DNA from 3 places in the Microbacterium sp. NPDC057741 genome. Region 3 is predicted to be linked to each of the others. Evidence: predicted binding sites of a transcription regulator. Region 3 holds the regulator's gene; each other region holds the start of a gene.
What was found. The regulator HrcA, encoded in region 3, represses chaperone genes, less so after heat shock. The targets are predictions, from matches to a motif close to TTNGCACTCGNNNNNNNCGAGTGCNAA.

Region 1 (7,662 bases), on a different contig from region 3:
GTGGGTGAGAACCTCAGGGGAAAGACGACGCGGCGCGGGCGACCCAGAGGTCCGCCCGCGCCGCGCTGCGTGAGAGTAGGTCAGGCCGAGGCGATGGCCTGCTCGTTCAGGCGCTCGCCCGACTCGAGGTCGAACAGGTGCACGTGGCCCGGGATCGGAGCCAGCACGACCTTGTCGCCCGCGTTCGGGTGGCGGCGGCCGTCGACGCGCGCGACGATGTCGGTGCGCTTGCCGTCGACCTCGGAGTGGCCGTACAGGTAGCCGTCGGCGCCGAGCTCCTCGACCAGGTCGACCGTGACCGTGAGGCCCTGGCCGTCCTCGGGGGCGACGATGATGTCCTCGGGGCGGATACCGATGGTGACCTGGCTGCCGCTGGCCTTGCTGATCGCGGCGGCCTCGGTCGGGACGACCTTGGTGCCGAACTTGACGCCGCCCTCGGCCTGGTCGACCGGGAACAGGTTCATCGCCGGCGAGCCGATGAAGCCGGCCACGAAGACGTTCTTCGGGTTCTCGTACAGGTCGCGCGGGGTGCCGACCTGCTGCAGGATGCCGTCCTTGAGCACTGCGATGCGGTCGCCCATGGTGAGGGCCTCGGTCTGATCGTGCGTGACGTAGACCGTGGTGACGCCGAGGCGGCGCTGCAGCGAGGCGATCTGGGTGCGGGTCTGCACGCGGAGCTTGGCGTCGAGGTTCGACAGCGGCTCGTCCATGAGGAACACCTGCGGCTGGCGGACGATCGCACGGCCCATGGCCACGCGCTGACGCTGACCACCCGAGAGGGCCTTCGGCTTGCGGGTCAGGTACTCCTCGAGGTCGAGCAGCTTCGCGGCCTCAAGGACACGCGAGGCGCGCTCCTCCTTGCCGATGCCGGCGATCTTCAGAGCGAAGCCCATGTTCTCGGCGACGGTCATGTGCGGGTACAGCGCGTAGTTCTGGAACACCATTGCGATGTCGCGGTCCTTCGGCGGCACGTCGGTGACGTCACGGTCGCCGATGAGGATGCGGCCGGCGTTGACCTCTTCGAGGCCTGCGAGCATGCGCAGCGAGGTGGACTTTCCGCAACCGGAGGGGCCGACGAGAACGAGGAACTCGCCATCGGCGATCTCGATGTTCAGCTTGTCGACCGCGGGGCGCGTGCCTCCGGGGTAGAGGCGGGTGGCGTCGTCAAAGGTCACGGTTGCCATTGATTTCTCCTTCACCGGCAGGTACGTGCCGGACGATCCGTTGTGATGGAAGCGGCGGGGTCGCCCGCCGTGGCCCGCCATCGGGCCAGGTTCAGTATGGCACGAGCTCCCGCCTGCTGGGTAACTTCCCAGGAGGTCTGGATAACATCGAACCCGGCGCTGCTTCATGCGGCTGCCGGCCGCTTCGGGCGGCCCAACGGGGGAGACCCGTCCCCACCGGACTTTCAAGAGGAACGATGTCGAGCGACGAAACGCCGAACGTCTCCACCGCGACTTCATCACGCGAGGCGGTGCGGGAGAAGGCACAGCAGGTGAATTCCCGTCACCGCCGAGCGCGTGCGATGCGCCGGATCATCATCGGTCTCGTGGCCGTGGTCGCCGTCGGCGCCGTGGGCACCGCCGTCACCTGGGCGGTCACCTCCTCGGTGTCCAAGCCCACCCTGAGCCCTGCGGGCATGGAGGGCGACGGAGTCACCGTCCGCGAAGTCACGGTCAACTCGCCGCAGTCCGCGCCGGAGGGCACGCCCACACCGGATCCGACGGGTTCGGGCGCCACGGCCACGGCCACGCCGACCCCTGAGCCGACGCCGACCGCCGGTGCGGTGGACGTGCACATCTATGTGGACTACCTCTCGCCTGACGCGGGGGAGTTCGAGCGCGCGAACGCCCGCCAGCTGACCGGGTGGATCACCGAGGGCGCCGTCAACGTCACGTATCACCCGGTGTCGCTGCTCACCGCCAGCTCGAACGGCACGAAGTACTCGCTGCGCGCCGCCGCGGCATCCGCCTGCGTGGCCAGCCATGCGCCGGACTACTTCTACGCGTACAACCACGAGCTGCTGATCGACCAGCCCAAGGTCGACAGCGACGGGCGCACCGACGTCGAGCTCGCCGACCTCGCCGGCGCGGTGGGGATCGACAACGCCGCGCAGGTGCGCTCCTGCATCGAGGGCGGCGACTACCTGACCTGGGCCAAGGACGCCACGACTCGTGCGCTCGAAGGGCCGCTGCCCGGCTCGAAGAAGCTCAAGCTGAACGCGGCGCCGATGATCGTCGTCAATGGCGAGACCTACGTCGGTTCGATGAGCGACCCGGCCGAGTTCTCCCAGTTCGTCATGACCGTCGCGAGCGACGCGTACTACGGCGAGTCCACACCGACCCCGACGCCCACCGCCACCACCCCGGCGAAGTGAGACCCTCGGTCGCCACTAAGCTGGTGACCGTTCGCCTCCTTAGCTCATCTGGTAGAGCAGCGGCCTTGTAAACCGCAGGTGGCCGGTTCGAGTCCGGCAGGAGGCTCCGTTTCCTCGGCGCGCCCGCGTCAGAACAGCAGCCCGTCTGTGCCCTTGTCGTCGTCGCGGGCGACCGCGGCGATGCGCTCGTCGAGGGATGCCGCGGCGAGCAGCGCCTCGTCGATCAGCTCGCGCGAGCCGTCGGCGGTGAGCCAGTCGTCCTGGAAGGACCCAGGCAGCAGCAGCGGGACCCGGTCGTGGATGTGTGCGACCTGCGGGGGCGCGGGACGCATCACGATCGAGTAGCAGGTGCGCCATTCGCCGTCGGGGTCCTTGCCCCGCTGCGTGATCGCGGCCATGCCGAACAGCGCGCCGCGGCCCAGCCCGAACTCGTGCCAGATGCGATCGGGCTTCTGCATCTCGAACCACCCCGTGGACGGCACGAGCGCCCGGCCGCGCAGCGCTCCCGGTTTCTCCTGCAGTCGCTCCGATCGAGTGTTGATCGAGGGGAACCTGGCCGGGGCGCCGTTCACGAGGAACCCCCACCACGCCTGCTCGAGCACGGCGCCGTCGTCGGCGGGCAGCACGACCGGGTTCAGATTGCGCAGGTTGCGGCCGGTGGGGCGCAGCGTCTCGCCGGCGTTCTGCTCGGCCCAGTGCCGCAGTCCCTCCAGCATCGCTGCATCCGCCGCGGCGAGTTCGTCGGCATCGGTGAACCGGGGATCGAGACCATAGCTGGCGCACATGCGGCCAGCGTAGTCCGGGCTTCGGACGTGCGGCCGATAGGGTCGGTCGGTGACCGATACTCGCCGCCTACCCGCCGCCGTCGCGCTCGGCGGCGCCGTCGCGATCGGAATGATGACCGCCGTACAGGCGCGCATCAACGGTGTATTGGGCGTCCGGCTGGGCGACGGGGTCGTCGCCGGCCTCGTCTCGTTCCTCGTGGGACTCGTCTTCCTCGTCATCGTCATCGCTGCGATGCCAGCGGGTCGAGCCGGTGTGCGCCGCCTCGTCTCGGGCGTGCGCAGCCGCAGCATCCCGGTCTGGATGCTCCTCGGCGGCACCTGCGGCGCCCTCACCGTCTCCACTCAGGGGCTCGTCGCCGGGGTTCTCGGCGTCTCGTTGTTCACGGTCGGCGTCGTCGCCGGCCAGACTGTGCACGGTCTGGTGCTCGACCGCATCGGCGTCGGGCCGGCCGGCGTGGTGGCGGTCACGCCGGGGCGTGTGACGGGAGGCGCGCTCGCGCTCGCTGCCGTCGGCGTCTCGCTCGGCGGGGGAGTGCTGGCCTCCGCACCGCTCTGGCTCCTGTTGCTGCCGTTCCTGGCCGGGGGCGGGATCGCGTGGCAGGCCGCCGCGAACGGCAGGCTCGCTCAGCGGGTGGAGTCGCCGCTCACCGCGACGCTGACGAGCTTCATCGCGGGCACGCTCGTGCTCGTCGTCGCAGCCGCCGCGACCATTGCGGTCGGCGGCCCGCCGGAGCCGCTGCCCACGGAGCCGTGGCTGTATCTCGGCGGCCTGCTCGGCTTCGCCTACATCCTGTTGGGAGCGTTCCTCGTCGCGCACACGGGGGTGCTGCTGCTCGGCCTCGGGTCGGTCCTCGGCCAGCTGACCACGTCGATCGCGATCGATCTCATCTGGCCGCTGCCTGCCGGACCGGCGCCCTGGCAGCTGATCACCATGGTCGTCGTCGCGGTGGCCTCGGTCGTGGTCGCCCTGCCGCGTCGCCGCCGCGTAGCGCGCGCCTAGTCGCCGCTTCGCGGCATCCGGCCGAGCACGCTCTCGGCGTCGATCGCCTTGCGGCGCCCGCCGTCCTTGCCGGCCGGCTTGCCGCCGACGTAGAGCCAGCCGAGCAGTTGCTCCTTCTTCTTCAGCCCATGCGCCTTCGCGACGGCCTTCGAGCGGGTGTAGTGGCCCGTGCGCCAGATCACACCCCAACCCGCCTCATCAAGCAGCAGACTGAGCGTGTGCGCGACACCGGATGCCACGGCCTCCTGCTCCCAGTACGGCACCTTCTCGCTCTTGCGCGGACTCACGACGACGGCGATCAGCAGCGGAGCGCGCAGCGGCTTGGACGACGGCTTGTCGTCGCCCTGGGCCTTCGCGATCGCGGCGCCGAGCCGCTCACGGTCCTCGCCGCGCAGCTCGATCAGCCGCCACGGGCGCAGCGACGAGTGGTCGGCCACACGCCCCGCTGCGGCGACGAGCGGCAGGAGCTGCTCGTGCGTCGGTGAGACATCGTCGACCTTCGACCAGGACTTCCTGGCGAGGACGGCGTCGAGGGCGCTCACGACTCGGTGGGGCTGAACGACAGCGCCAGCGAATTCATGCAGTACCGGTCGCCGGTGGGGGTGCCGAAGCCGTCGGGGAAGACATGGCCGAGGTGCGAGCCGCATGCCGCGCAGCGCACTTCGGTGCGCACCATGCCCAGGGTGCGGTCCTCGATCAGCGTCACGGCCTCGGGCCTGACCGATTCGTAGAAGCTCGGCCACCCGCATCCGCTGTCGAACTTCGTGCCGCTCCGGAACAGTTCGGCGCCGCAGGCGCCGCACCGATACAGCCCGTCGCGCTTCTCATCGAGCAGCTCACCCGTCCAGGGGCGCTCGGTCGCCGCCTCGCGCAGCACCGCGTACTCGGCGTCGCCGAGCTCTTCGCGCCATTCCTTCTCGGTCTTGTCCACGTCGTAACCCATGCGTCCATTCTCCCTCGCGCAGCCAGGGAGTGGCGCGCGGATGAGGGGCAGGATGCCGCGTACCCTGGGGCCATGCTCGGAGACCTCACCGATCGCGACCGTGCGATCCTCGCCCTCGAAGCCGCCTGGCCGCGGCACGGCGGCGCGAAGGAGGAGCGGATCCGAACGCAGCTGGGCATGAGTCCCGCACGCTATTACCAACTGCTCGGACGTCTCATCGAGACCGAGCAGGCGCTGGAGTTCGACCCGCTGCTGGTGCGCCGCCTGCGCCGCATCCGTGATGCGCGCACGGATCGCCGCGTCGCCCGAATGCGCGGTTTCGTCGGCTGACGCGAAGACGGGGTTTCACAGAGGACATGCCCTAGCATCGAGGGGTGTCAAAGCCCCGCAGTGATCGATTCGACGACGTCCCGCACGCCACAGGACGTGTCGGAGCGCACCGTGCCGAGGTTCCTGGCATGAACGGATGGATCGTGCTGCTGTGGTCGGCTGCGGCCGTGCTCGTGCTCGTCGTCCTCGGCATCTTCGGGTCGCTGGTGGCGATGGACCGCATCTCGTTCGGCGGAGATGCCGGGCCGAGCCAGGCCGCGACGCCCGCGCCCGAGGACACCGGAGCGGTGGACACGTCCTATGCCGTGCTGATCCTCAACGGCACCCCGGACGACGCCTTGGAGGGCGCGATGCGGGATGAGCTGATCAAGGCGGGGTGGAAGGGTGGTCAGATCTCCAGCATCGACGCCTCCACACGCGACTTCCCTACGACGACGGTGTATTACGCCGACCCCGCTGACAAGGAGGCCGCGCTCGGGCTGGCCGGTGTCATCGGCGGGGCTGACGTGCAGCAGAGCGACGCCTACAAGGACTACAACGAATCCGGCGGCAAGCAGCTCGCCGTCGTGATCGGCATGGACCGCGCGGCCGCGGGTACGGAGACCCCTGCCGAGTAGCGCGTCCGCGGCTTGCACTCTCCATAGGCGAGTGCCAGAATGGCGTTAGCACTCGTTCATGGTGAGTGCTAAACCCCAACGTCTACGTCCAGGAGGGACGACACTACTCATGGCAAAGATCATCGCTTTCGATGAGGAGGCCCGTCGCGGTCTCGAGCGCGGCCTGAACACCCTGGCCGACGCTGTCAAGGTGACCCTCGGCCCGCGCGGCCGCAACGTCGTGCTCGAGAAGAAGTGGGGCGCCCCCACGATCACGAACGACGGCGTCTCCATCGCCAAGGAGATCGAGCTCGACGACCCGTACGAGAAGATCGGCGCGGAGCTCGTCAAGGAGGTCGCCAAGAAGACTGACGACGTCGCCGGCGACGGCACCACCACCGCCACGGTCCTCGCCCAGGCGCTGGTCCGCGAGGGTCTGCGCAACGTCGCAGCCGGTGCTGACCCGATCAGCCTGAAGAAGGGCATCGAGAAGGCCGTCGCCGCCATCACCGCCGACCTGCTCGCCACCGCCAAGGAGGTCGAGTCGAAGGACCAGATCGCCGCCACCGCGTCGATCTCCGCCGCCGACCCCGAGATCGGCGCCCTGATCGCCGAGGCCATCGACAAGGTGGGCAAGGAGGGTGTCGTCACCGTCGAGGAGTCGCAGACCTTCGGCACCGAGCTCGAGCTCACTGAGGGCATGCGCTTCGACAAGGGCTACCTGAACCCCTACTTCGTCACGGACCCGGAGCGCCAGGAGGCGGTCTTCGAGGACCCGTACATCCTCATCGCGAACCAGAAGATCGGCAACATCAAGGACCTTCTGCCCGTCGTCGACAAGGTGATCCAGGACGGCAAGGAGCTCGTCATCATCGCCGAGGACGTCGAGGGTGAGGCTCTCGCGACTCTGGTGCTGAACAAGATCCGCGGCATCTTCAAGTCCGTCGCCGTCAAGGCTCCGGGCTTCGGCGACCGTCGCAAGGCGCAGCTGCAGGACATCGCGATCCTGACCGGCGGCCAGGTCATCACCGAAGAGGTCGGCCTCAAGCTCGAGAACACCACGCTCGACCTGCTCGGCCGTGCGCGCAAGGTCATCGTCACCAAGGACGAGACCACGATCGTCGAGGGTGCCGGTGACGCCGAGCAGATCGAGGGTCGCGTGACCCAGATCCGCCGCGAGATCGAGAACACCGATAGCGACTACGACCGCGAGAAGCTGCAGGAGCGCCTCGCCAAGCTCGCCGGTGGCGTCGCCGTCATCAAGGCGGGCGCGGCCACCGAGGTCGAGCTCAAGGAGCGCAAGCACCGCATCGAGGACGCCGTCCGCAACGCGAAGGCTGCCGTCGAGGAGGGCATCGTCCCCGGTGGTGGCGTCGCGCTGCTGCAGTCGGCCAAGGTGCTCGACACCCTCGAGCTCGTCGGCGACGAGGCGACCGGTGCGAACATCGTCCGCGTCGCCATCGAGGCTCCGCTGAAGCAGATCGCCATCAACGCGGGCCTCGAGCCCGGCGTCGTCGCGCACAAGGTCTCCGAGCTCCCCGCGGGCCAGGGCCTGAACGCCGCGACCGGTGAGTACGGCGACATGTTCGCACAGGGCATCATCGACCCGGCCAAGGTCACCCGCTCGGCGC
Region 2 (7,662 bases), on a different contig from region 3:
CGATCGCGATGCTCGCGCTGTGGTGGGCGCTGCCCGCCGGTGCGTCGGTGCAGTTCCTCGGCATCGCCGTGACCGGATGGGGCGAGGCACTCGGTCTCGGAGCGATCCAGCTCGCCGGCGGCCTGCTGCTCAGTGTCGTCGTGGTGCTCCTCGCGACGCCGCACGCTCGGATGACGCGGCGGCTCCTGACGCCGTCTCGAACGGAGCTGCTCGCAGAGCGGGTGAGCCGGGTCGAGGAGACCCGCTCCGGTGTGATCGACGCGCACGGCGCAGAGCTCCGTCGCATCGAGCGCGACCTGCACGACGGGGCGCAGGCACAGCTGGTAGCGCTGTCCATGCGCATCGGCCTGGCACGCGAGGCCGAGGACCCCGAGACGGTGTCGCGTCTCCTCGCGGAGGCGCATGAGGTTGCGGAGGGCGCGATGGTCGAGCTGCGCGACGTGGTGCGCACGATCTACCCGCCGATCCTCGTCGACCGCGGCCTGGAAGGCGCCGTCCGATCTCTGGCGACTCGTTCCGCGGTTCCGGTGCGGGTGCGCATCGAGCCCCTGGGGCAGCTGCCTGCGGCTGTGGAGGCCGCCGCCTACTTCGTGATCGCGGAGGCTCTGGCGAACATCGGCAAGCACAGCGGCGCGACCGATGCCGAGATCGTCGTGCAGCGCCGATCCTCCGGCATCCTCGCCGCGTCGGTGAGCGACGATGGCACCGGCGGGCTCGACGAGGACAGCGGTTCCGGGCTCCGCGGCATCCGGCGACGGGTCGCGGCGCTCGACGGCACGGCGGACTTCGCACGCGAGGACGGCCGCACCGTCGTCAGGGTGGAGCTGCCGTGCGGGTCGTGATCGCCGAGGACAACGTGCTCCTGGCCGAAGGGCTGGAGCTGATCCTCAGCACCAGGGGGCTCGAGGTGGCGGCCGTCGCCGGGGATGCGCCCGCGTTTCTCGACGCGGTCGACGAGCACCGGCCGGATGTCGCCGTCGTCGACGTCCGTCTGCCGCCGGACTTCCGGGACGAGGGGATCCGCGCCGCGCTCGAGGCCCGCGCGCGGCATCCGCAGCTCGCGGTCCTCGTGCTGTCGCAGTACGTCGAGCAGGAGTACGCCCGAGAGCTGATCGCCGATGAGCGCGGCGCCGTCGGCTACCTCCTGAAGGATCGTGTGTCGCGGGTGAGCGCCTTCGTCGACGCCGTCACCACGGTCGCGGAAGGCGGCACCGTGATGGATGAGGAGGTCGTCAGGCAGCTGCTGGCCCCGCGTCCGCATGATCCGCTCGACCGGCTCACGCCGCGTGAGCTCGAGGTGCTGGCGCTGATGGCTTCGGGGCAGGGCAACGGGCAGATCGGCGAACGCCTGTACGTGACGGAGAACGCCGTGCACAAGCACATCGGCAGCATCTTCACGAAGCTCGGGCTCGACCCGACCGAGAGCAGGCACCGCCGCGTGCGCGCCGTGCTCACCTACCTCGACCGGCGCAGGTGAGCAGCCGGGGCTGCAAGGGAGGCGCCGGATGCTGGCACTCGCATTGCGTGAGTGCCAGCCGACCGCCTACACTGGGATTAGCACTCTCCCCCTGAGAGTGCGAACCAGTCTTCTGATTGTTCAGCCGAGAAAGAGGTAGACCGTGTCGGTTTCCATCAAGCCGCTCGAGGACCGTATCGTCATCAAGCAGGTCGAGGCCGAGCAGACCACCGCGAGTGGCCTGGTCATCCCCGACACCGCCAAGGAGAAGCCCCAGGAGGGCGAGGTCGTGGCCGTGGGCCCCGGCCGCATCGACGACAACGGCAACCGCGTCCCGCTCGACGTCGCCGTGGGCGACCGCGTGCTCTACAGCAAGTACGGCGGCACCGAGGTCAAGTTCGGCGCGGACGAGTTCCTCGTCCTGTCGGCCCGCGACGTGCTCGCGGTCGTCGTCCGCTGACGCACGCTTCGTCACGCTGAAGAAGGGCCCGGATGCCACGCATCCGGGCCCTTCGTCGTACCCCGTAGGCTTTACCGGTGAACTCGAAGACCGCCGGGGTGCTGTACACGGTCGGCGCATACCTGATCTGGGGCGTCCTGCCGCTCTACTTCATCCTGCTCAAGCCCATAGGGCCCTGGGAGCTGGTCGCCTGGCGCGTGCTGCTCTCGCTGGTCTTCTGCCTGCTGCTGCTCACCGTCACGCGCGGCTGGCCCGCGCTGATCGCGATCGTCAAGCAGCCCAAGCTGCTCGGGCTCACCGCGCTCGCCGGCGCGCTGATCTACGTCAACTGGCAGGTCTTCGTGCTGGCCACCCTGGGCGGCCAGGTCGTAGAGTCGGCCCTCGGCTACTTCATCAACCCGATCACGACGGTGCTGCTGGGCGTGCTCGTGCTGCATGAGCGCATCCGGCGGCTGCAGTGGATCGCGATCGGCATCGCCGCGCTGGCCGTGATCGTGATCATCGTCGCGCACGGCACGTTCCCGTGGATCGCCCTGTCGCTGACCGCCTCGTTCGGCCTCTACGGCCTGGTCAAGAAGAAGATCGGGCCGGCGGTGGATGCCACGAGCGGCCTGACCCTGGAGTCGTTCTGGCTGATCCCGATCGCCGGCGTGATCCTGTTCTTCGTCGCACAGGACGGCGGCATCACCTATGGCAGCTCCGGCACGCTGAACACCGTGCTGGTGTCGTTCGCCGGCGTCGCCACCGCCATCCCGCTGCTGCTGTTCGCCGCCGGCACCCGCCGCGTCGCTCTGAGCCTGGTCGGAATGATCCAGTTCATCACCCCGATCATGCAGTTCCTGGTCGGCTGGCTCCTGCTGGGCGAGCCCATGCCGCCGGAGCGCTGGGCCGGGTTCGTGCTGGTGTGGATCGCGATCGCGGTCTTCGTCGTGGACCTCGCTCTGCAGGCGCGACGCGGGCGGGCCTCGACGGCGACCGGCCCGGTCGAACTCGTGTGACGGATCGTTAACGCACTGAAACCTGATCCCGTCGTCGTCTTCAGCACGACCGCCTAGGGTGGATACACCCGAAGGTGGGTCGACCACGTTCATTTAGCAAGGGAGCACCATGAACGCAATGAAGACTTCGCGAAAGACGCGGATCTTCGCCGGCATCGCGCTGGCCAGCGCCACAGCGCTCGTCCTGGCGGGCTGCAGCACGCCCAGCGACAGCGGCGACAAGAGCGGTGGTGACAAGCCCGCAGCGGCGGACGTCACCCTGAAGATGGGATCGCTGCTGCCGTCGACCGGCGCGCTGGCGTTCCTCGGACCGCCCATGGAGGCCGGCGTGCAGCTCGCCGTTGACCAGGTCAACAAGGCCGACGCGGGCGTCACCATCAAGCTCAGCACCGCCGACGAGGGCGACCTCGACAACAAGGCGTACGAGACCTCGATGCAGAAGCTGCAGAGCGAGGGCATCACCACGCTCGTCGGCGCTGCATCGTCCGGCGTCACCAAGCTGATCGTCGACGGCAACACCAGCGCCGGCATCCTCGCGATCTCGCCGTCGAACACCGGCGTCGACTTCGCAGGCCTCAGCCCGCTGTACTTCCGCACCGCGCCCAGCGACTACCTGCAGGGCGAGGTCCTGGCCAACACGATCGCCGAGGACGAGCACAAGTCGCTCGGAATCATCTACCAGAACGACCCCTACGGCAAGGGTCTCGAAGGCGCCATCAAGGAGGTCTTCGAGGGCACCGGCGGCAAGGTCGTCGCCGAGGCCTCGTACAACCAGGGCGACGGACAGTTCAACGCCCAGGTGGCCGAGATCGCCGCGGCAAAGCCCGACGCCGTCGCCGTCGTCTCGTACGACCAGTTCAAGACGATCGCACCGCTGCTGAAGAACGCCGGCATCGACACCAGCGCGCTGTACCTGGTCGACGGCAACCTGTACGACTACCCCGACCTGCCGGTCGACCTGACCGGGTCGAAGGGCACGAAGGCCGGCGCTGACCTGCCGGAGGACTTCATCAAGCAGCTCAACGACGTGTGGAAGGCCAAGGGCAACGGCGAGCTCAAGTCGCAGACCTACTCGGCCGAGGCGTACGACGCCGTCATCCTGATGGCACTCGGCGCGCTGCAGGCGAACTCCGACAAGGGCAAGGACATCGCCGACCAGCTGATCGAGATCTCCGGCGGCTCGGGCAAGGGCGAGGCGTGCACGTCGTTCGCCGACTGCGCCAAGCTCATCAACGACGGCAAGAAGATCGACTACAACGGCTACTCCGGTGACGTGACCTTCGACAAGGACCACAACCCGCAGGGTGCCGCGATGGGCGTCTACGAGTACGGCGCCGGCAACACCTTCAAGCGGATCAAGTAAGTCCCGCTGACAGCAGAACGGGCCCGGATGCTTCGGCATCCGGGCCCGTTCTCGTCTCGCTTCGCTCGCTCAGGAGCCGGGGAGGCTGCGAGTCAGGCGGCGTCCTCCTGGCCGAGCGTGCCCAGATACAGGCCGATCACCTTCGGGTCGTTCAGCAGGTCGCGTCCGGTGCCCTCGTAGGCGTCGCGGCCCTGGTCGAGCACGTAGCCGCGGTCGCAGATCTGCAGGCAGCGGCGTGCGTTCTGCTCGACCATGATGGTCGTGACCCCTGCCTTGTTGATGTCCGAGACACGGATGAAGGCGTCGTCCTGGCGCACGGGGGAGAGGCCAGCCGACGGCTCGTCCAGCAGCAGCACCGACGGGTCCATCATCAGCGCACGCGACATCGCGACCATCTGCCGCTCGCCGCCGGAGAGCGATCCGGCGCGCTGATTCAGGCGCTTGCCCAGCTCGGCGAAGATGCCGGTGACGAACTCCAGCCGTTCGTTGTAGATCTTGGGGTTCTGGTAGAGCCCCATCTGCAGGTTCTCGGCGATCGAGAGCGAGGGGAACACGTTGTTCGTCTGCGGCACGAAGGCGACACCGCGCTTGACGAGCTTGTCGGCCTTCAGCCCGACGATGCTCTCGCCGTTCACGGTGATGTCGCCGGAGCGCACGTGAACCATGCCGAAGATCGACTTCAGCAGCGTCGACTTGCCGGCGCCGTTCGGTCCGATGATGCCGATCAGCTCGCCCTCGCGGGCGATCAGACTCGCGCCATTCAGGATGTTCACGCCGGGCAGGTAGCCGGCGTGCACGTCGGCCAGCTCGACGATGACCTTCCGATCGTCCTTCGCCGACTCGAATGCGGGTCCGGTGGCGTCCGTCATGACTTCTCCTCGTCGGCGGTGTCCTCGGCCTCGATCTCGGCCTCCGCCTCGGTCTCGATCTTCTCGCGCAGCCGCATGGCCCGCTCGGCGGACTCCTGGTCGACCACGGTGAGGCGGCCGGTCACGACACCCAGGTCGACGTCCTGGTGCGCGCCCAGATAGGCGTCGACCACGGCCGGGTCCTCCATGACCTCGTCCGGCGGTCCCTCGGCCACCACGCGTCCCTCGGCCATCACGACCACCCAGTCGGCGATGTGCCGAACCATGTGCATGTCGTGCTCGACGAAGAGCACGGTCATGCCGCGGTCCTTCAGATCGAGGATGTGGTCCAGCAGCGACTGCGTCAGCGCCGGGTTCACACCGGCCATCGGCTCGTCCAGCATGACCAGCGTCGGATCGCTCATCAGCGCGCGCGCCATCTCGAGCAGCTTGCGCTGGCCGCCCGACAGGGATGCCGCGAAGTCCTTCTCCTTGGCGTCGAGCTTGAACCGGGCGAGCAGATCGCGGGCGCGGGCCTCGATCTCCTTCTCCTGCTTGCGCCAGGCGCCGGGGAACAGGCTCGACCAGAACCGCTCGCCCTTCTGACCGGGTGCGCCGAGCTTCATGTTCTCGAGCACGGTCAGCAGCGACAGCGACTTGGTCAGCTGGAAGGTGCGCACCTGACCCATCCGGGCGACCTTGAACGACGGGACGCCGGCCAGGTTCTTCCCGTCGAACGACCAGGTTCCGGTGTTCGGCTTGTCGAATCCGCACAGCAGGTTGAACAGCGTCGTCTTGCCGGCGCCGTTCGGGCCGATCAGCGCCGTGATCGCGCCGCGGGGGATCTCGAGGTGATCCACGTCGACGGCCACGAGTCCGCCGAAGCGCCGCTGCACGGCATCCGCGACGAGGATCGGATCGACCTTGGCGACACCGGGGGCCGCTGGCCCCTTGGTGAGCCCCGTGGTCTTCGGGCGACGGATGCTGCCGGTCGTGGGCGCCCCCTCGACCGGGTTGTTGTCACTTGACAAAGGTCATCTCCCTCTTGTCTCCGAGGATGCCCTGCGGGCGGAAGATCACGATGAGCATCAGCACGATGCCCACCAGGATGTAGCGCACCACGTCGGCCTGCGCGCTGCTCATCGGCAGCAGTCCCGCCGACGCGAGTTGCGGCAGCAGGTTGCCCAGGAACGCGAACACCATCCAGAACAGCACGGCGCCGAGGGTCGGGCCGAACACGGTGGCCGCACCTCCGAGCAGCAGGATCGTCCACAGGAAGAAGGTCAGCGACGTGGAGTAACTGCCGGGCACGACGGCGCTGGGCAGCACGAACACGATCCCGCCGAGGGCGCCGATCACGCCGCCGACCACGAGCGCCTGCATCTTGTAGGCGAACACGTTCTTGCCCAGCGAGCGGACGGCGTCCTCGTCCTCACGGATGCCCTTGAGCACACGGCCCCACGGGCTGCGCATCAGAGCCCACACCAGCAGGATCGCGATCGCGAGCATGCCGATGCCGAACACGCGGTTCCACAGGCCGACCTCGTTGAAGGTCCACGGGCCGAAGCCGTACTGGCCAGGGGGGAACGGGTTGATGTCGCGGAATCCGCCGTTGTAGCCGCTCAGGCCGCCCGCACCGTTGGTCCACTTCTGGAACAGTTCGGTGAGGAACATCAGGCGCACGATCTCGGCGGCTGCGATGGTCGCGATGGCCAGGTAGTCGGCGCGCAGTCGCAGGGTCGGGATGCCGAGGAGCAGAGCGAACAGGGCACCGCCGAGCAGACCCACGAGCATGCCCACCCACCAGGGGGCGCCGAAGCTGAGGATCGAGATCGCGTAGCCGTAGGCGCCGACGGCCATGAATCCCGCCATGCCGAAGTTCAGCAGGCCGGCGTAGCCGAAGTGCACGGCGAGGCCGGTGGCGGCGAGTGCATAGGCGATCGTGACGGGGCTGAGCAGGTACGCGGCGGTATTGCCGAAGATGGTTCCGAAGTCCATGGTCAGCCCAGCCTTTCCTTGCGGCCGAAGAGTCCTTGCGGGCGCACCAGCAGGACGACGATGAGCGCGACGAGGGCGCTGGCGTACTTGAGGTCGGTCGGGATCCACAGGGTCGAGATCTCGACTGCGATGCCGACGATGAGCGATCCGATCAGGGCGCCCATGGCGGAGCCGAGCCCGCCGAGGGTGATCGCGCAGAACATCAGCAACAGCATCTGCATGCCCATGTCCCACTTCACGCCGGGGCGGAAGTACGCCCACAGGATGCCGGAGATCGCAGCCAGCACGCCGGCGATGATCCAGGTGATGCGGATCACCTTGTCGACGTCGATGCCGGATGCCGCTGCCAGCTGGGGGTTGTCGGAGATGGCCCTGGTGGCCTTGCCGACCCGGGTGCGGGTGAGGAACAGCGCCATGCCGAGGATGACCGCGAGGCTGATGCCCATGCCGACCATGTCGATCCACGAGAGCGAGATGGGCCCGAACGTCATCGGAGCCGGGCTCGCGCCGGGCAGCTGGTAGGTCTCACCGCCGATGAT
Region 3 (7,662 bases):
GATCTCGGTCACCGAGGAGTCCCGTCGGATCGGGTTCGTGCTCGGCACGATGGGCGGCTCCGTCGTGAGCGGCGAAGAGGCCTTCGACGTGGACTGGCGCGAGGACAACGACGAGGTCTGGTTCACGGTGCGGGCGTTCGATGCCCCGAACCGGATGCTGTACCGCACGCTCCCGGTCCTTGTGAAGCGTCGCCGCCGCGAGCTGTTCGCCCGCTACCTGCGCGCGATCTCGCCGCTGTACGCGACCCCGCTCTGATGGCGGGCCCGCTTCCGCTCGGAGACCCCGCGCCCGCCGACGGACGCCTGCCCGACGACATCCGCGTCGACCGGGCGATGCCGTTCTCCGCGTACCTGCATGTGCCGTTCTGCAGGGTGCGGTGCGGCTACTGCGACTTCAACACCTACACGGCCACCGAGCTGCGCGGTGCACGTCAGGACGAGTACGCCGACACGCTGAACGCCGAGGTGGCGCTGGCGAGGCAGGTGCTCGGCGAAGCCGGCGGCATCCGCCCGCTGCACAGCGTGTTCTTCGGCGGCGGCACGCCGACGCTGCTGCCGCCCGGCGATCTGGCCAGGATGCTGGACACCACGATCTCCGCCTTCGGCATCGAGGAGGGCGCCGAGGTCACCGTCGAGGCGAATCCCGACACGGTCACGTCCGAGGTCGCCGCTCGGCTGGCGGATGCGGGCGTCACGCGCCTGTCCATCGGGATGCAGTCCGCCGTGCCGCAGGTGCTCGCCGCGCTGGATCGCACGCACCGTCCGGAGAACGTGCGGACCGCGGTGGAGGCGGCCCGAGCGGCAGGACTCGCCGTGAGCGTCGACCTGATCTACGGCGCACCGGGGGAGTCCCTCGGAGACTGGGAGGCTTCCCTCGATGCGGCGCTCGCACTCGACCCCGATCACATCTCCGCGTACGCGCTGATCATCGAGGACGGCACGAAGCTCGCCAGGCAGATACGCCGCGGCGAGGTGCCCGCGCCCGACGACGACCTGCAGGCCGACATGTACGAGCTCGCCGACTCGCGTCTGGGTGCGGCCGGCTTCGGCTGGTACGAGGTGAGCAACTGGGCCCGGAAGGCCGAGCAGCGCTCCCGGCACAACCTCGCGTACTGGCTCGGCTCGGACTGGTGGGGCTTCGGGCCCGGCGCGCACAGTCACGTCGCTGGCCTCCGCTGGTGGAACGTGAAGCACCCCGCCGCCTACGCGCAGCGCCTCGCGGCCGGCGAGTCGCCGGCAGCGGGCAGAGAGCGGCCTGACGAGGACGCCCGGATGCTCGAGCGCGTGCTGCTGCGCAGCAGGCTGGCCGAGGGCATCCCGCTCGACGACCTGCCGATCGACAACAGGGACGTGGTCGCGGGGCTCATCGCGGACGGGCTCGTCGACGGGGCATCCGCTCTGCGTGAGAAGCGCCTGCGGCTCACGCTGCAGGGCCGCCTGCTCGCCGACGCCGTCGTGCGCGCGCTCACCGACTGAGCGCGCCTCGCGTCAGGGCAGCAGATCCATTCCGCGAGTGCGCCGCTGCGGGACGGTCCGCGATTCCGCATCGAACAGGCGCGTCAGCCGTTCGGAGCCGTACGCCGCCCAGCCGGGATCGCCGTCCCGGATGAAGGCGGCCCATGCTTCGTGCATCTCGCCGGCGAGTGACGCGGGCGGAGCGCCACCGATCAGCGACGTCCAGCTCGGGTCCTCGGCGGTGCCGAACATGAACGGCAGCTCGACTGCGTGCGCAGCGCGCAGGTCGCGCACGGGACTGTGCCAGCCGAACTCGTACACATGGGTCGGAGCAGTCCGCGCGGCGGCCGCCCGGGATGCGGGCCCACGCAGCAGCAGGTCGGTCGCGATCCGCCCGAAGATCTCGCCGGTGGTGGCGTCCGGCTCCTCTGCGCGGAATGCGCGCACGGCGCGCCCGGGGATGCGCAGTGCGAGACGTGCGATGAGGAGCTTCAGAGCGCTGATGCGGTCCAGGGCCTCCGGCGTGAACCACAGCCGGTACTCGTCGGTGTTCGTGCCGATGATGAGCGGCGTGGTCACAGCGCCGAGCGCCTCGCGCGGGGAACGGGGGAGCGACTCCTCGTCGAGCACCAGTTGATACCCGGGTGCGCCGCCGAGCGGTGACGATCCCGCGGACTGGCGGGTGCGGGCGTCGAGCAGCGCTCCTGGTGCCAGCGCGGCGAAGGAATCCCTGTCCGTGGTCGTGCCGAGCAGCTTGGCGATCTGCGCGGTCACCCGGCCGCCCTTCTCCGGCGTCTGCGCGTCGAGCGGACCGGACTGGATGATCGCCCGGGAGATCAGAGCGCGGGTGTCTTCCCTGCTCAGGAGCGCGGCGACGAGGGCGCCGCCGGCGGACTCGCCCATCACGGTGATGCGCTCCGGATCGCCGCCGAACGCCGCGATCTCGCGGTGCGTCCACTGCAGCGCGGCGGCGGCATCGCGCAGGCCGAGGTTGCGGGGAGCTCCGTCGAGGACCGAGAAGCCCTCCGCACCGAGCCGGTAGTTCACCGACACGAACACGATGCCGTCACGGGCGAACGCCGTGCCGTCGTAGCCGGGCAGCGCGGCGGCACCGCGCTCCAGCGCGCCGCCGTGGATCCACAGCACCACAGGCGCCCCCGAGGCGTGCTCAGGCGTCCAGACGTTCGCTGTGAGGATGTCCTCTCCTTCGAGGATCACGTGTCCGAGGAGCTCGCCGATCGCCCCGGCGTAAGGGAGCTGCGGCGCGGTCGGGCCGAAGGCGGTCGCGGCCCGGACGTCGTCCCAGGGCGTGACGGGCTGCGGTTCCCGGAACCTGTTCGGTCCGAACGGCGCTGCGGCGTAGGGGATGCCGAGGAAGCGGCGGATCCCGTGCAGGCTCTCGCCCCGCAGCCTGCCCGTGGAGATCGTCGCGAGTGCGGGGGTCGTGTCCATACCGGTCATCGTATGGCGCGGACGAGGCCCACCCCGCCCGCCTGAGGACGTTCGGCACGAGGCACGGGTAGAATTGGCACTCAGTACGTGTGAGTGCCAGAGCGGAAGGAGCATCATGGTCTCGGAACGAGGGCTTCAGGTGCTCCGCGCGATCGTGCAGGACTACGTCGAGACGCAGGAGCCGGTCGGCAGCAAGTCGATCGTCGAGCGGCACGCCTTCGGCGTCTCCGCCGCGACGATCCGCAACGACATGGCGCTGCTCGAGGATGAGGAGCTCATCGCCGCTCCGCACACCTCGTCCGGCCGTGTGCCCACCGACAAGGGGTACCGCGTCTTCGTGAACCACCTCGCCCAGGTTCGTCCGCTGAGCACGGCTCAGCGCTCCGCGATCGAGACGTTCCTGGCCGATCCCGCCGATCTCGACGACCTGATGGTCCGCACCGTCCGCGTTCTCACGCAGCTCACCGGACAGGTCGCGCTCGCGCAGTATCCGTCCTTCGCCCGTGCCAGCATCACGCACCTCGAGCTGGTCGGCCTCGGGCCCAATCGTCTGCTCGTCGTGCTGGTGACCGACGCGGGCGGCGTCTCGCAGCGGATCGCCGTGCTGCCGGTCGATGTCGATGAGGCCGACGTGGCAGTGCTCCGCGCCCGGCTCTCCGCGCTCATCACCGGGCGTGCGGTCGCGGATGCCGCCGAGCGGGTCGCGCTGCTGCGTGAGCCGTCGGAGGTGCGACCCGATCCGGCGCTCACAGCCCTGGCAGTGGTGATCGGCGAGGAGCTCGCCGAGTTCCGTCAGGAGAAGCTCGTGATGGCGGGCGCTGCGACGCTGGCCCGTCGCGAGCAGGACTTCCGCGGCAGCATCCATCCGCTTCTCGAGGCGATCGAGGAGCAGGTGACGCTGCTGCGGCTGATGAGCGAGATGGTGCCGGACGAGCACGGCCTGGCCGCCAGCATCGGCACCGAGAACGCGCCCTTCGGGCTGGGCGAGGCCTCGATCGTCGCCAGCGACTACATCGCCCAGGGGGGCACCGCACGCCTGGGCGTGATGGGGCCCACCCGCATGGACTATCCGAGCAACCTCGCTGCGGCGCGGGCCGTGGCCCGCTACCTGTCGCGGATGCTCGAAGAGGACGAGACGCGCCGCTGACGCGGTGCGCCCACGAACGCACACACACTCAGGAAGGTGACTGTGGCCGACCATTACGAGGTTCTCGGGGTGTCCCGGGACGCCACGCAGGACGAGATCAAGAAGGCATACCGCAAGCTGGCGCGCCAGCTGCACCCGGACGTGAACCCGGGTGAGGACGCCGCGGAGCGGTTCAAGCTGGTCACGCACGCCTATGACGTGCTGAGCGACGAGGACTCCCGTCGCCGCTACGACATGGGCGGCGACGACAACGGCGGGTTCGGCGGTGCCGGCTTCGGCGGATTCGGCGACATCTTCGAGACGTTCTTCGGGGGCGCGGGCGGGGCACGCTCTGCGCGGCCGCGATCGCGCCGGGAGCGCGGGCAGGACGCCCTGGTGCGCGTGAACCTCGACCTCGGCGACGTCGTCTTCGGCGCGCACCGGGACATCGAGGTCGACACCGCCGTGCTCTGCGAGACCTGCAACGGCTCGTGCTGCCAGGAGGGCACCTCTCCGGTGACCTGCGACGTCTGCGGCGGCAGCGGGCACGTGCAGCGCCAGGTGCGCAGCCTGCTCGGCAACGTCGTGACCACCCAGCCCTGCGGCACCTGCGAGGGCTACGGCACGACCATTCCGTACCCCTGCGGCGCGTGCGCCGGTCAGGGACGGGTGCGCTCCCGACGGACGGTGTCGCTCGACATCCCGGCCGGCGTCGAGACCGGGCTGCGACTGCAGCTTCCCGGCTCCGGCGAGGTCGGACGCGCAGGCGGCCCGAACGGCGACCTCTACGTCGAGGTCACCGTGGCCCCGCATCCGACGTTCAGCCGTGACGGTGACGACCTGCTCGCCACCCTCGAGGTGTCCATGAGCGATGCGATCCTCGGCACCACGACCACGATCGACGGACTGGATGGCACCGTCGACCTCGAGATCCGCGCAGGTCTCCAGTCCGGCGACGTGCTCACGATCGGCGGGCGCGGCATCACGCCCCTGCGCGGCAGCCAGCGTGGTGACCTGCGCGTCGGCGTGCAGGTCGTGACGCCGACCAAGCTCGACTCCGCGCAGCGCAAGCTCATCCAGGACTTCGCGAAGAAGCACAAGGCGCCCGCTCCGAAGCTCGCGCAGTTCCAGCAGGGTCTGTTCTCGAAGCTCCGCGACCGGTTCCGCTCGCACTGATCATGGCGCTGCACTTCGTCACTCTGACCGGCACCACCGCACAGGTGGGTGAAACGGTGCTGCTCACCGGGGCCGAGGCCAAGCACGCGGCGGTGGTGCGCCGCGTGCGCGTCGGCGAATCCGTGACGATCGGTGACGGTGCGGGAGTCTGGCTGGAGGGCGAGGTGGAGGACGTCTCGGCCGCTGAGGTCTCGGTGCGCATCACCGCGCGCCGCGAGCACGAGGCGCCCTCGATGCGCATCGTGCTCGCCCAGGCGCTCGCGAAGGGCGACCGCGACGAGTTGGCCGTGCAGGCAGCCTGCGAACTCGGCGTCGACGAGATCGTGCCATGGCAGGCGTCGCGCAGCATCTCGCGCTGGGAGGGGCCGAAGGCCGCGAAGGGCAGGGATCGGTGGGCGAGCATCGTCCGCGAGGCCGCCAAGCAGGCGCACCGCGCCTGGATTCCCGAGGTGGCCGGCGTCGAGACGACCGGGCAGCTCGCGAAGCGGTCGGCGGATGCCAGGCTGCTGGTGCTCGATCCGACCGCGGACACCCGCCTGAGCGGCATCCGCGCCGACGACCGCGACCTCGTGCTGATCGTCGGGCCGGAGGGCGGGATCTCGCCCGAGGAGCTGGATCGGCTCACCGAGGCCGGCGCCGAGCGCGTCCGCCTCGGCGACAGCGTGCTGCGCACGTCCACCGCCGGACCCGCGGCGATCGCGATGCTCTCCGGCATCCTCGGGCGCTGGTAGACGCTCGCTCAGTAGACTTGATCGCATGAGCGAACCCTCCATCTTCACCCGCATCCTGAACGGGGAGATCCCCGGCGAGATCCTGCTGGAGACCGATGACGTGTTCGCGATCCGCGACATCAACCCGCAGGCGCCGCTGCACGCCCTCGTGATCCCCAAGTCGGAGCAGTACCGCGACGTCACCGAGCTCGCTGCCGGCGACCCCGCTCTGATGGCGAAGTTGGTCGCCGCGGCCAAGCAGATCGCCGACGACCACGCGAACGGCGAGTACCGACTGATCTTCAACAACGGCGCGAGCGCCGCCCAGTCCGTGTTCCACGTGCACGCGCACGTGCTCGGCAACCTTCCGGAGGACCGGCTCATTGGCTTCTGACACACCCGAACGCACCGAGCGCCTGCTCGTCGACGGCGTCGCCATGGTGCAGCTGCTCGGCCCGCAGGACCGCCTGCTGCGGATGCTCGAGAAGGAGCATCCCGCCGTGCAGGTGCTCGTTCGCGGCAACGAGATCACCCTGAGCGGCTCCGACGCCGAGGTCGCCGCGGCGAAGACCCTCGTCGACGAGCTGATCACGCTGACCCGCGCCGGGCACGACCTCGCGCCGAGCGACGTGTCCAGTTCCGCCCGCATCCTGCGGCAGGACGAAGGTCTCCGCCCCAGCGAGGTGCTGGGCGAGGCGATCCTGGCCACCCGCGGACGCGTCATCCGCCCGAAGACCCTCGGGCAGAAGGAGTACGTCGACGCGATCGCGGAGAACACGATCGTCTTCGGCATCGGCCCCGCCGGCACCGGCAAGACCTACCTGGCGATGGCGAAGGCCGTACAGGCACTGCAGCGCAAAGAGGTCGAACGCATCATCCTGACTCGCCCGGCCGTCGAGGCCGGGGAGCGGCTGGGCTTTCTGCCAGGCACCCTCACCGACAAGATCGATCCGTATCTGCGGCCGCTCTACGACGCGCTGAACGAGATGATGGACCCAGAGATCGTGCCCAGGCTGATGGCCAGCGGCACCATCGAGGTCGCCCCGCTCGCCTACATGCGCGGACGCACGCTGAACGACTCCTTCGTCGTGCTCGACGAGGCGCAGAACACCACGCCGGAGCAGATGAAGATGTTCCTGACCCGGCTGGGCTTCGGCACCAAGATGGTCGTCACGGGCGACATCACGCAGGTCGACCTGCCGCAGGGCGCGTCCGGCCTGCGGTTGGTGACACGCGTGCTGAAGGACATCGACGACATCCATTTCTCACGACTGACCAGCGACGACGTCGTGCGGCACACACTGGTGGGGCGGATCGTCGACGCATACAGCGAGTATGACGAGCAGCGCACCGCCGCCAGGGCGGAGCGCGAGCAGGCGCACGAGTTCGCGAACCGCGCCGACCGGCGCTCGGGCATGCGGCCGGGGCCGAGAGACCGGATGCCGAAGCGCGGCGTTTCCTGAGGAGACAGGACCTTTCATGATCGAGATCAACAACGAGTCCGCCGTCTCCATCGACGAGACGGTGCTGCAGCGGCTCACCGAATACAACCTGGCCCAACTGCACGTCAGCCCGGACGCCGAGGTCGCGATCGTCCTGGTGGACGAGGGCGCGATGGAGTCGCTGCACGTGCAGTGGATGGACGAGCCCGGACCGACCGATGTGCTCAGCTTCCCGATGGACGAGCTGCGACCGGGCAGTGAGGACCACCCGACTCCGCCAGGGCTGCTCGGCGACATCGTG

Region 1: a site for HrcA is predicted at 6,098-6,124, ahead of groL (chaperonin GroEL). Genes of this name have one in related genera too.
Region 2: a site for HrcA is predicted at 1,509-1,535, ahead of groES (co-chaperone GroES). Genes of this name have one in related genera too.

Annotation. Positions count from the first base shown of each region.
Region 1 is NZ_JBHVJW010000008.1:33,902-41,563, reverse strand. It holds gene ACFVDO_RS19185 (ABC transporter ATP-binding protein) at 81-1,184, opposite strand; gene ACFVDO_RS19180 (DsbA family protein) at 1,421-2,377, shown strand; tRNA gene ACFVDO_RS19175 (tRNA-Thr) at 2,411-2,483, shown strand; gene ACFVDO_RS19170 (SOS response-associated peptidase family protein) at 2,506-3,162, opposite strand; gene ACFVDO_RS19165 (DMT family transporter) at 3,212-4,162, shown strand; gene ACFVDO_RS19160 (nitroreductase family protein) at 4,159-4,704, opposite strand; gene msrB (peptide-methionine (R)-S-oxide reductase MsrB) at 4,701-5,105, opposite strand; gene ACFVDO_RS19150 (DUF3263 domain-containing protein) at 5,178-5,435, shown strand; gene ACFVDO_RS19145 (LytR C-terminal domain-containing protein) at 5,480-6,052, shown strand; gene groL (chaperonin GroEL) at 6,162-7,662, shown strand, end outside.
Region 2 is NZ_JBHVJW010000003.1:435,346-443,007, forward strand. It holds gene ACFVDO_RS13010 (sensor histidine kinase) at 1-842, shown strand, start outside; gene ACFVDO_RS13015 (response regulator) at 830-1,477, shown strand; gene groES (co-chaperone GroES) at 1,620-1,916, shown strand; gene rarD (EamA family transporter RarD) at 1,994-2,914, shown strand; gene ACFVDO_RS13030 (ABC transporter substrate-binding protein) at 3,033-4,277, shown strand; gene ACFVDO_RS13035 (ABC transporter ATP-binding protein) at 4,370-5,146, opposite strand; gene ACFVDO_RS13040 (ABC transporter ATP-binding protein) at 5,143-6,108, opposite strand; gene ACFVDO_RS13045 (branched-chain amino acid ABC transporter permease) at 6,146-7,123, opposite strand; gene ACFVDO_RS13050 (branched-chain amino acid ABC transporter permease) at 7,126-7,662, opposite strand, start outside.
Region 3 is NZ_JBHVJW010000001.1:276,789-284,450, forward strand. It holds gene ACFVDO_RS01290 (DUF1990 family protein) at 1-256, shown strand, start outside; gene hemW (radical SAM family heme chaperone HemW) at 256-1,476, shown strand; gene ACFVDO_RS01300 (carboxylesterase/lipase family protein) at 1,489-2,907, opposite strand; gene hrcA (heat-inducible transcriptional repressor HrcA) at 3,023-4,054, shown strand; gene dnaJ (molecular chaperone DnaJ) at 4,097-5,209, shown strand; gene ACFVDO_RS01315 (16S rRNA (uracil(1498)-N(3))-methyltransferase) at 5,212-5,940, shown strand; gene ACFVDO_RS01320 (HIT domain-containing protein) at 5,966-6,313, shown strand; gene ACFVDO_RS01325 (PhoH family protein) at 6,357-7,382, shown strand; gene ybeY (rRNA maturation RNase YbeY) at 7,399-7,662, shown strand, end outside.